Regions from separate parts of the Allobosea sp. CCNWLY174 genome, predicted to be linked through region 2. Evidence: riboswitches for the same ligand, from Rfam matches in the RefSeq annotation. Region 2 holds a riboswitch; the other holds the start of a gene.

Region 1 (3,874 bases), on a different contig from region 2:
CTCGAGCCCGGCCTCCTTGAACAGCCCAAGCTTGTCGGCGACGACCAGCGGCGCGTGGTCCGGATTGACGAACCATTCGAGCATCACGGTGAGCTCATCGGCGGCGCGGGCCGGGCTGGCGAGGCCGGCGGCCAAAGCGAGGCCGGTGGCGAGCAGAGCGCGTCGGGTGAGGGCGCGGAGGGTCATCGGGCGAAATCCTTCTGCGAGATCGGCTTGAAACGAGGCGGCGTCACGGCTCGCTCGCCCAGGGAATGAGGCGCGGGCCGAGCGCATCGACGAGATGGCGCAGGACGAGGCTGAGCACGGCGAGCACGGTCATCGCGGCGAAGACCGTGTCGGTCTGCATGCGGGCATTGGCCTGGACCATGACGAAGCCGAGCCCGGCCGAGGCACCGACCCATTCGCCGATCACCGCGCCGAGCGGCGCGAGCGGGGCCGCGACCCTGAGGCCGGTGAGCAGGCTCGGCATCGCCAGCGGCAGGCGGACATAGCGCAGCGTCTGCCAGTGCGTCGCCGTGGTCAGCGCCGTGGCGTCGATCAGTTCGGGGTCGGTCCGGCGCAGGCCGTCGGTGAAGGCGGAGGCGACGGGAAAGAAGATGATGATCGTCGCCATGATCACCTTCGAGCCCATGCCGAAGCCGAACCAGACGACCAGCAGCGGCGCGATGACGAAGACCGGGAAGGATTGCAGCACGAGCAGGATCGGCCAGAGCAGGCGCCCGAGCCGCGGCAGCGCCACGATCGCTAGCCCCGTCAGCGCGCCGAACGCCGAGCCGAGCACGAAGCCGAGCGCCATCTCGGCGATGGTCGTTAGGCTATGGCCGAAGAGGAAGCCGGGCTGGCGCTGGAAAGCCAGGGCGACATCGAGCGGCGAGGGCAGGATGTAGCGCGGTGGCTGGAACAGCCAGATCGCACTTTGCCAGACGAGTAGCAGGACGAGAACCGTGCGCAAGGCAGGGGCGAGCGCGGCCATCACCGGTTTCGCGCCGGGAGCCGGCCTTCGCTCTGTCGCGTCCTGCGTCGTCAAAATCCGCCTTTCCGGTGGAAGGCGGGCGCGGGGAGAAGCGCTTGCAAGGGCTGCCCCGAGCGACTCCCTCCGCCAGCATGATCTGGTTCAGGTTCGAAGGGTGCTTCTCAGCCCGCCTTGCGGCGAACGCCCCCGTCTCTCGACCGTCCTTGTGACAGAGCGGCCGGCGGCTGTCACGCCTGTCTCAGAACAGCCGGTGCGGGTCAGGCTTTGCCGTCATAGGCCGAATCGAAGAACGCCTTCTCCAGCGCGACCGCGCGCAGGAAGAAGTCCCGGCTCGTTTCCGCCTCGCTTGGGCCAACGCGATCGAGCTCGCTCCGCAGGAAGCCGACGAAGTCGCGGAAGTCGGGATTGTCGTGCAGGGTGATCCATTCGGCATGAATGAAGCTCGCCGGCAGCGGCTGCGAGGCCTGCTGCGCCCAGTCGAGATAGAGCCATTCGGCGACGACCAGCACGGAGAGGGCGGCGGCGTAGGAGCGCGTCGCGGCGGCCTCGCGCATGATCGCCTTGAAGCCGGCGGTCGCCTTGCTGTCCGGCGGAGCCGTGCGATCCTGCTCGCTCACGCCGAGCGCCTCGAAGGAGCGCAGGAAATAGGTATTCTCCTCGCCGCTGACCATGCCGATGAAGCGGCCGAAGCGGATGCGGGCCTCGAAGCTGTCGGCGCTGGCGAGCGCGCCGCCGAGCAGGGTCAGGAAGCTGTCGATGAAGCGGTGATCCTGCACGAGATAACGGATCATGACCGCGTCGGAGACCGAGCCGTCCAGCAATTCGCGCACGAAGCGATGGCCGACGGATTGCGACCAGGCCGGCTGGCTGGCCTGGCGCAGGGTCTCGGTGAAACGTTCGGTCATGAGCTTGGCCTTTCGCTAATCGGGATTTCCCTATCAGCGTCGCCGCTACTACCGCACGCTATTTCAGCCGCGCCGCGACGATCTTGGCGAGCTCGCCGACGCGCTGCTTCGCCTGATCATGCAAAGCCTGGTCGCGCTCGCCGCCGGAGACGCGGACCTCGACCGTCGTCAGGCCCTTGCGGATATGGATGCGGTTCATGATGTCGAGCGCCGCCTCGTCGCCCAGGCCCGCAACCGGCGTCTTCGCCTCGGACACCTTGATCGCGCTCTGGAACCAGCGCTTCGAGAGATCCTCGTTGGCGGCGACATTGCGGACGCTGACCTGGATCTGGTTGAGCTCGATCGTACGCTTGCCGTCCTTCTCGACGGTGCGCTTGGCGTCGAACTGGCAGCCGATCGGGTTCGGCAGCGCTTCCTGCCGGTTCTCGCGGCTCTCATGGGTGATCTTGCCCATCAGCTTGCGGGCATCGCCGATGGTCATGCCGGGGAAGGTGGCCTTGATCTCCTCGGGCGTCAGCAGCGCGCAGGCATCCGGCCACTGCTCGACCGGGGCGACGGAAGAGGGGCGGGTGTCCGCCGGCACGGTCACGGCACTGTTCGTCGCCACCTGCTGGGTCGTGTCGACCATGCCGGTGCCGCCCTGCCAGCGTGCAGCGGCCTGCTTCGCCAAAGCGAGCGCGTTCGGCGCGGTCTGCTCGGAATAGAGGTCGACCGAGACAGCGTAGATCAGGTCGTCCTTGCGGGCGCGGATCACCACGCTCGAGGAGTTGGTTTCCTGGAAAGCCTCGTCGCCGATGCCGCTCACCGGCTCGAGCTTGAGCGTGATCTTGGGATCGGCCGCGACCTTCTCGCGCGTTCCCCTGATCGAGGCGAAGGCCTGGGCCGGCGTCTCGCGGCCCCTGGCGATGCCATCCCAGCGGATCACCGTGACCGAGGCGAAGCGGGCATGGTCGAGCTTCGAGGTCGGGCTCGGCAGCTTCACAGAATACATGCAGCTCTCGGCATATTGCGGGCCGCGGCTGATCGGGCTCAGCGTCGGCCCCTTGGCGGTTATCGGTCGGCCGGGAAAGAGCGCCTCCAGATCGGCCTGCGGCAGCAGGCGGCAGGCGTCGGGCGCCTTGCCCGCAGCAGTGGCCGGTTCGGTGGCGGGTGCCGTCGTGGTGGTCTGGGCGAGGGCGGGGCCGGCGAGCGCCAGCAGCAGCGGGGTCACGAGCACGGAACGGGCGAGCATCGGATCAGGTCTCCAGGGACGGGCGCGCCACGGTCGATCGCGGCTGCGCCGTTCGGGGACGCGTCAATCTAGGGGGAGGGTGGCGCGATCATGGCGCCGCACGGGCCGCGACAATGGTTGCTGACAAGGACTGTCAGCCGGAAGGACAGCCCGGCCGAGCCTGCGGCACGCCGGACATCCGATCGAATCTTCGGCCCAGGGTGTGCTGTTTTGCGAGCGCTGCGCCGTGCGCGGACGCGCCGGGATTCAGTTCGGCCGGCGGGCCAGCGCCAGGGCGGCGCGCTTCGACCAGAGCCGCTCGCACAGGCTCACGACGGCAAGCCCGCTGACGCCGCCCATGATCTTGACCAGCGCATCCAGCCCGCGGGCATGCCGGCTCGCCTCGAAATGCTGGGCGATCTCGAGGCCGGCGGCGCCGGCGACGATGGACAGGAGAATCGCGCCCTTGCGGGCCGGATAGGCGATAGCGAGCGCCGCCGCGGCGACCAGATAGGCGATGAAGCGTTCGAGCTGCGGACCCATATGCGCAAGATGCGGGCGCGCGCCGATCGGTGACAGCGTCGCGAACACGACGAGGGCGACGGCGCCCCAGCCGATCAGCGCAGCCCAGCGGCGCATGGAACGCTCGTCCCCGAAGAATCGCATCGCCGCCTTCTGCGTCTGCCGTTGCACCATTCCGTCCCCGGAAAGCAGAAAGGGCCCAAGCGGTCATCGCTCAAGCCCTCGAAAATGCTGGCTCCCGGAGCAGGATTCGAACCTGCGACC
Region 2 (3,874 bases):
CCCCGGGGCAGATCGCGCCCCCGGCTTCGCCAGCCCGGCCGAGCGCGCCACCGGCCCAGCCCAATGCATCGGGAGCACCCTCTGGTGACGGTCAGCGCCGCCCCGCGCCTTCCCAGACGGCTCCCGGCCAGCCGCCCGCGGCCGCTCCCTCGGCACCCGCTCGACCCGCGCCCGGACAGGCTGCTCCAGGCAGCAGCGGCCAGCCCTCCGCTGCACCGCCAGCCGGTCGGGCGCCCGGCGCGCTGTCGCAGCCGGGTACGGCCCCGTCCCAGCCGGCTCCGTCGCAGCAGCAACCTGGCTTGAGCCGTCAGCCTGGGCAGGCGCCGAGCCAGCCCGCACCCGGCCAGCCGGCGACCGCACCGAATGCCGGCCGTGCGCCAGGCGCGCTGTCACAACCCGGTACCGCTCCGTCGCAGCCGGCGCCGGCCCAGCCGCAGCAGCCCTCCGGCCTCAGCCGCCAGCCTGGCCAGACGGCACCTGGACAGGCGGCACCTGGACAGGCGGCACCCACGCAGCCTGCCCCCACCCAGCCCGCGCCTGGCCAAGGTGCTCTCGGCGCCGGTCAGCCTGCGACGGGCCAGTCTGCTCCCGCTCCGAATGCCGGCCGCGCGCCGGGCGCCCCGTCCCAGCCGGGCGTCGCGCCCGGACAGGTCCAGCCGCAGCCCGGTGCGCCGGGCCAGCCCGCGCCTGACCGGCAGGGTCGCCGCGGCGGCATCGGCCTCGGTGGCGCGGCCGCGATCGGTCTCGGCGCCGCCGCGATCGGCGGCATCATGGCGACGCAGGGCGCGAATCGGCTCGACGACATCCGCAGCCGGCGGCAGGAGACGCGCGAGGGCGACGTCACCATCATCCGCGAGCCCGGCCGCACCATCATCCGCGGCGACGACGATCGCGTCATCATCCGCCGCGACGAGACGCAGCGCTTCCGCGATCTCGGCCTCGACACCCGCAGCGAGCGACGCGGCGAGGAGACCGTTACGATCTATGATCGCCCGGACGGCACGCAGATCGTCACGGTGACCGATGCCGAGGGCCGGCTGATCCGCCGCTCGCGGCGCGAGCGCGACGGCGGCGAATTCGTCATCATCGACAATGTCCGCCGCGACGGGCCGCAGGCCCGCTTCGCCGAGGAGGTCGTCGAGTTGCCGCCGCCGCCGCTGCGCATCCCGCGCGAGCGCTACATCGTCGATGCCGAACGCGCCGACGAGCGGCTGATCTACGAGACGATCACCGCGCCGCCGGTCGCGCCGGTGCCGCGCCGCTATACGCTGGACGAGGTCCGCTACTCGCCCGACCTGCGCGCCCATATGCGCAGCGTCGACATCGATACGATCAACTTCGACTCCGGCTCCTGGACGGTCACACCTGACCAGGCCGGGCGCCTGCGGGTTATCGCCGACGCGGTACGCCAGGCGGTCGAGCGCGCGCCCAACGAGGTCTTCCTGGTCGAGGGCCATACCGACGCGGTCGGCTCCGATGTCGACAACCTCTCGCTGTCGGATCGGCGGGCGCAATCCGTCGCCGAGATACTGACCCGCGATTTCGGCATCCCGGCCGAGAACCTGACGACGCAGGGCTATGGCGAGCAGTATCTGAAGATCCAGACACAGGGTGATTCCCGCGAAAACCGGCGCGTGACGCTGCGCCGGATCACGCCGCTGCTCACTGGACAGAACCAGCAGTGACGCAGGCCGGGGCGGCTCCGGCCGCTCCGGCTTTTGTGATCGGCAACCCGGAACAATCCCCACGTCGCTCCGGTTCCTCCCGCAGGCGGGCTCGCCTCGCGCCTGCCTGACTGGAGGAATGCCATGCGCAAGAACTCATGGATTCTGCTCGGATTGCTCGCCATGGGGCTGCTGGCGGCGGAAGCCGCTGCCGCTCAGTCCGTTCCGTCGGAGACGCAGCGTCAGCGCGCACCGGGCGTGCCGATGTCGCCGAATGCGGGCGAGGTTCAGAAGCTCGAGCCGCGCTCCGATCGCGTCGAGGCGCGGCGCGAGCGGCAACAGCTTGCACGCGATCGTTCCGGCCCGCCGGAACCGAACCGCGAGATTCCGATGCCGAAGCCGGTGCCGTCGATCATCGCACCGACTCGTTAGAGCTCGCCGCTTCGGGTTTAGATTCGGGTAAGGCTCGCCGCCTATGGTCCGCGACGAGGAGCCATGCCCATGAGCGAGATGTCGGTCGCGATCGCCCAGAGCCTGATCAGCATGAAGTCGGCTGCGACGCAGCAGGCGCTGCAGCTGGAAATGGTCAAGCAGAACGCCGATTCCGACCAGGCGCTGGTCGCCATGTTGCAGCAGGCCTCCGAGCAGCAGCAGGCGATGCTCCCTGCCGGCCAGGGCGGCAATCTCGACATCACCGCCTGATTTTTTCGATCCCGCCAGCTGTGTTGTCTCCTGCGCATGGCAGCGCGGCGTTTGATCGTGCTCCTTTGCCGGTTGCGCCGAGGTCACGACGGTTCTAACCTCCGCCTCGTTCCGAGGGGTGCTCGACAAGAGCTGAGATGGCCTGACAGCCGAACCCATCGAACCTGATCCGGGTCATACCGGCGGAGGGACTGGAACGCGGCTGCGCCACAAGTGCATCCGCAGACAGCGACTGGACCGTCAGACGCCCCGGATCTCCTGAACCTGAGAGGGAGGAGATCCTAAAGATGAACGCCCACACCAAACCCCAGAAGAACAGCGTCAAGGCCGCACCGCAGACGGTGACCACCGGCCCGATCATCGGCTCGCGCAAGATCTATGTCGCCGCGCCCGAGCATCCCGACATGCGCGTGCCCTTCCGCGAGGTCGTGCTGACCACCGACGCCGAGCCGCCGGTGCGCATCTACGACCCCTCAGGCCCCTATACCGAGACCGATGCGAAGATCGACCTCAACGCCGGCCTGGTGCAGCCGCGCCGCGCCTGGCTCGATGCGCGCGGCTTCGAGACGGTGCCCGGCCGCGCCGTCACTGCCGCCGACAACGGCAATATCTCGGCCGAGCAGCTCGTTCCCGCCTGCCCGGCGCAGCGCCCGATCCTCGAGGCCAGGTCCGGCCAGATGGCGACCCAGTACGAGTTCGCCAAAGCCGGCATCGTCACCCCCGAGATGATCTACGTCGCCCATCGCGAGAATCTCGGTCGCGCCGCCATGCTGGACGGTGCCCGCGAGCGCCATGCCGACGGCGAGAGCTTCGGCGCCTCGGTCCCGGAATTCGTCACGCCGGAATTCGTCCGCGACGAGATCGCCCGCGGCCGCGCCATCATCCCCGCCAACATCAACCACCCCGAACTGGAGCCGATGGCGATCGGCCGCAATTTCCTGGTCAAGATCAACGCCAATATCGGCAACTCGGCCGTGACCTCGGGCGCCGCCGAGGAGGTCGAGAAGCTGGTCTGGGCGATCCGCTGGGGCGCCGACACGGTCATGGATCTCTCCACGGGGCGCAACATCCACAACATCCGCTCCTGGATACTCAGAAACTCGCCGGTCCCGATCGGCACCGTGCCGATCTACCAGGCGCTGGAGAAGGTCGGCGGCGATCCGATCAAGCTCGACTGGGAGGTGTTCAAGGACACGCTGATCGAGCAGGCCGAGCAGGGCGTCGACTATTTCACCATCCATGCCGGCGTCAGGCTGCCCTATGTGCCGCTGACTGCCAGCCGCGTCACCGGCATCGTCTCGCGCGGCGGCTCGATCATGGCGCGCTGGTGCCTGGCGCATCACAAGGAGAGCTTCCTCTACGAGCGCTTCGACGAGATCTGCGAGATCATGCGGCGCTACGACGTCTCCTTCTCGCTCGGCGACGGCCTGCGCCCCGGCTCGATCGCCGACGCCAACGACCGCGCCCAGTTCGCCGAGCTGGAGACGCTGGGCGAGCTCACCAAGGTC

What was found. A riboswitch is a leader RNA that binds a small molecule or an ion and turns the genes downstream of it on or off. The one in region 2 is predicted to bind thiamine pyrophosphate.
Region 1: it holds a riboswitch for thiamine pyrophosphate, as region 2 does, so the genes downstream of both, V7S63_RS16660 (ABC transporter permease) here and thiC (phosphomethylpyrimidine synthase ThiC) in region 2, are expected to answer to the same signal.

Annotation. Positions count from the first base shown of each region.
Region 1 is NZ_JBBBBQ010000005.1:104,586-108,459, reverse strand. It holds gene V7S63_RS16665 (ABC transporter substrate-binding protein) at 1-186, opposite strand, end outside; gene V7S63_RS16660 (ABC transporter permease) at 230-973, opposite strand; TPP riboswitch at 1,075-1,171, opposite strand; gene V7S63_RS16655 (TenA family protein) at 1,231-1,878, opposite strand; gene V7S63_RS16650 (hypothetical protein) at 1,937-3,109, opposite strand; gene V7S63_RS16645 (VanZ family protein) at 3,356-3,727, opposite strand; tRNA gene V7S63_RS16640 (tRNA-Asn) at 3,843-3,874, opposite strand, start outside.
Region 2 is NZ_JBBBBQ010000006.1:127,467-131,340, forward strand. It holds gene V7S63_RS18440 (OmpA family protein) at 300-1,685, shown strand; gene V7S63_RS18445 (hypothetical protein) at 1,848-2,096, shown strand; gene V7S63_RS18450 (hypothetical protein) at 2,166-2,366, shown strand; TPP riboswitch at 2,471-2,575, shown strand; gene thiC (phosphomethylpyrimidine synthase ThiC) at 2,654-3,874, shown strand, end outside.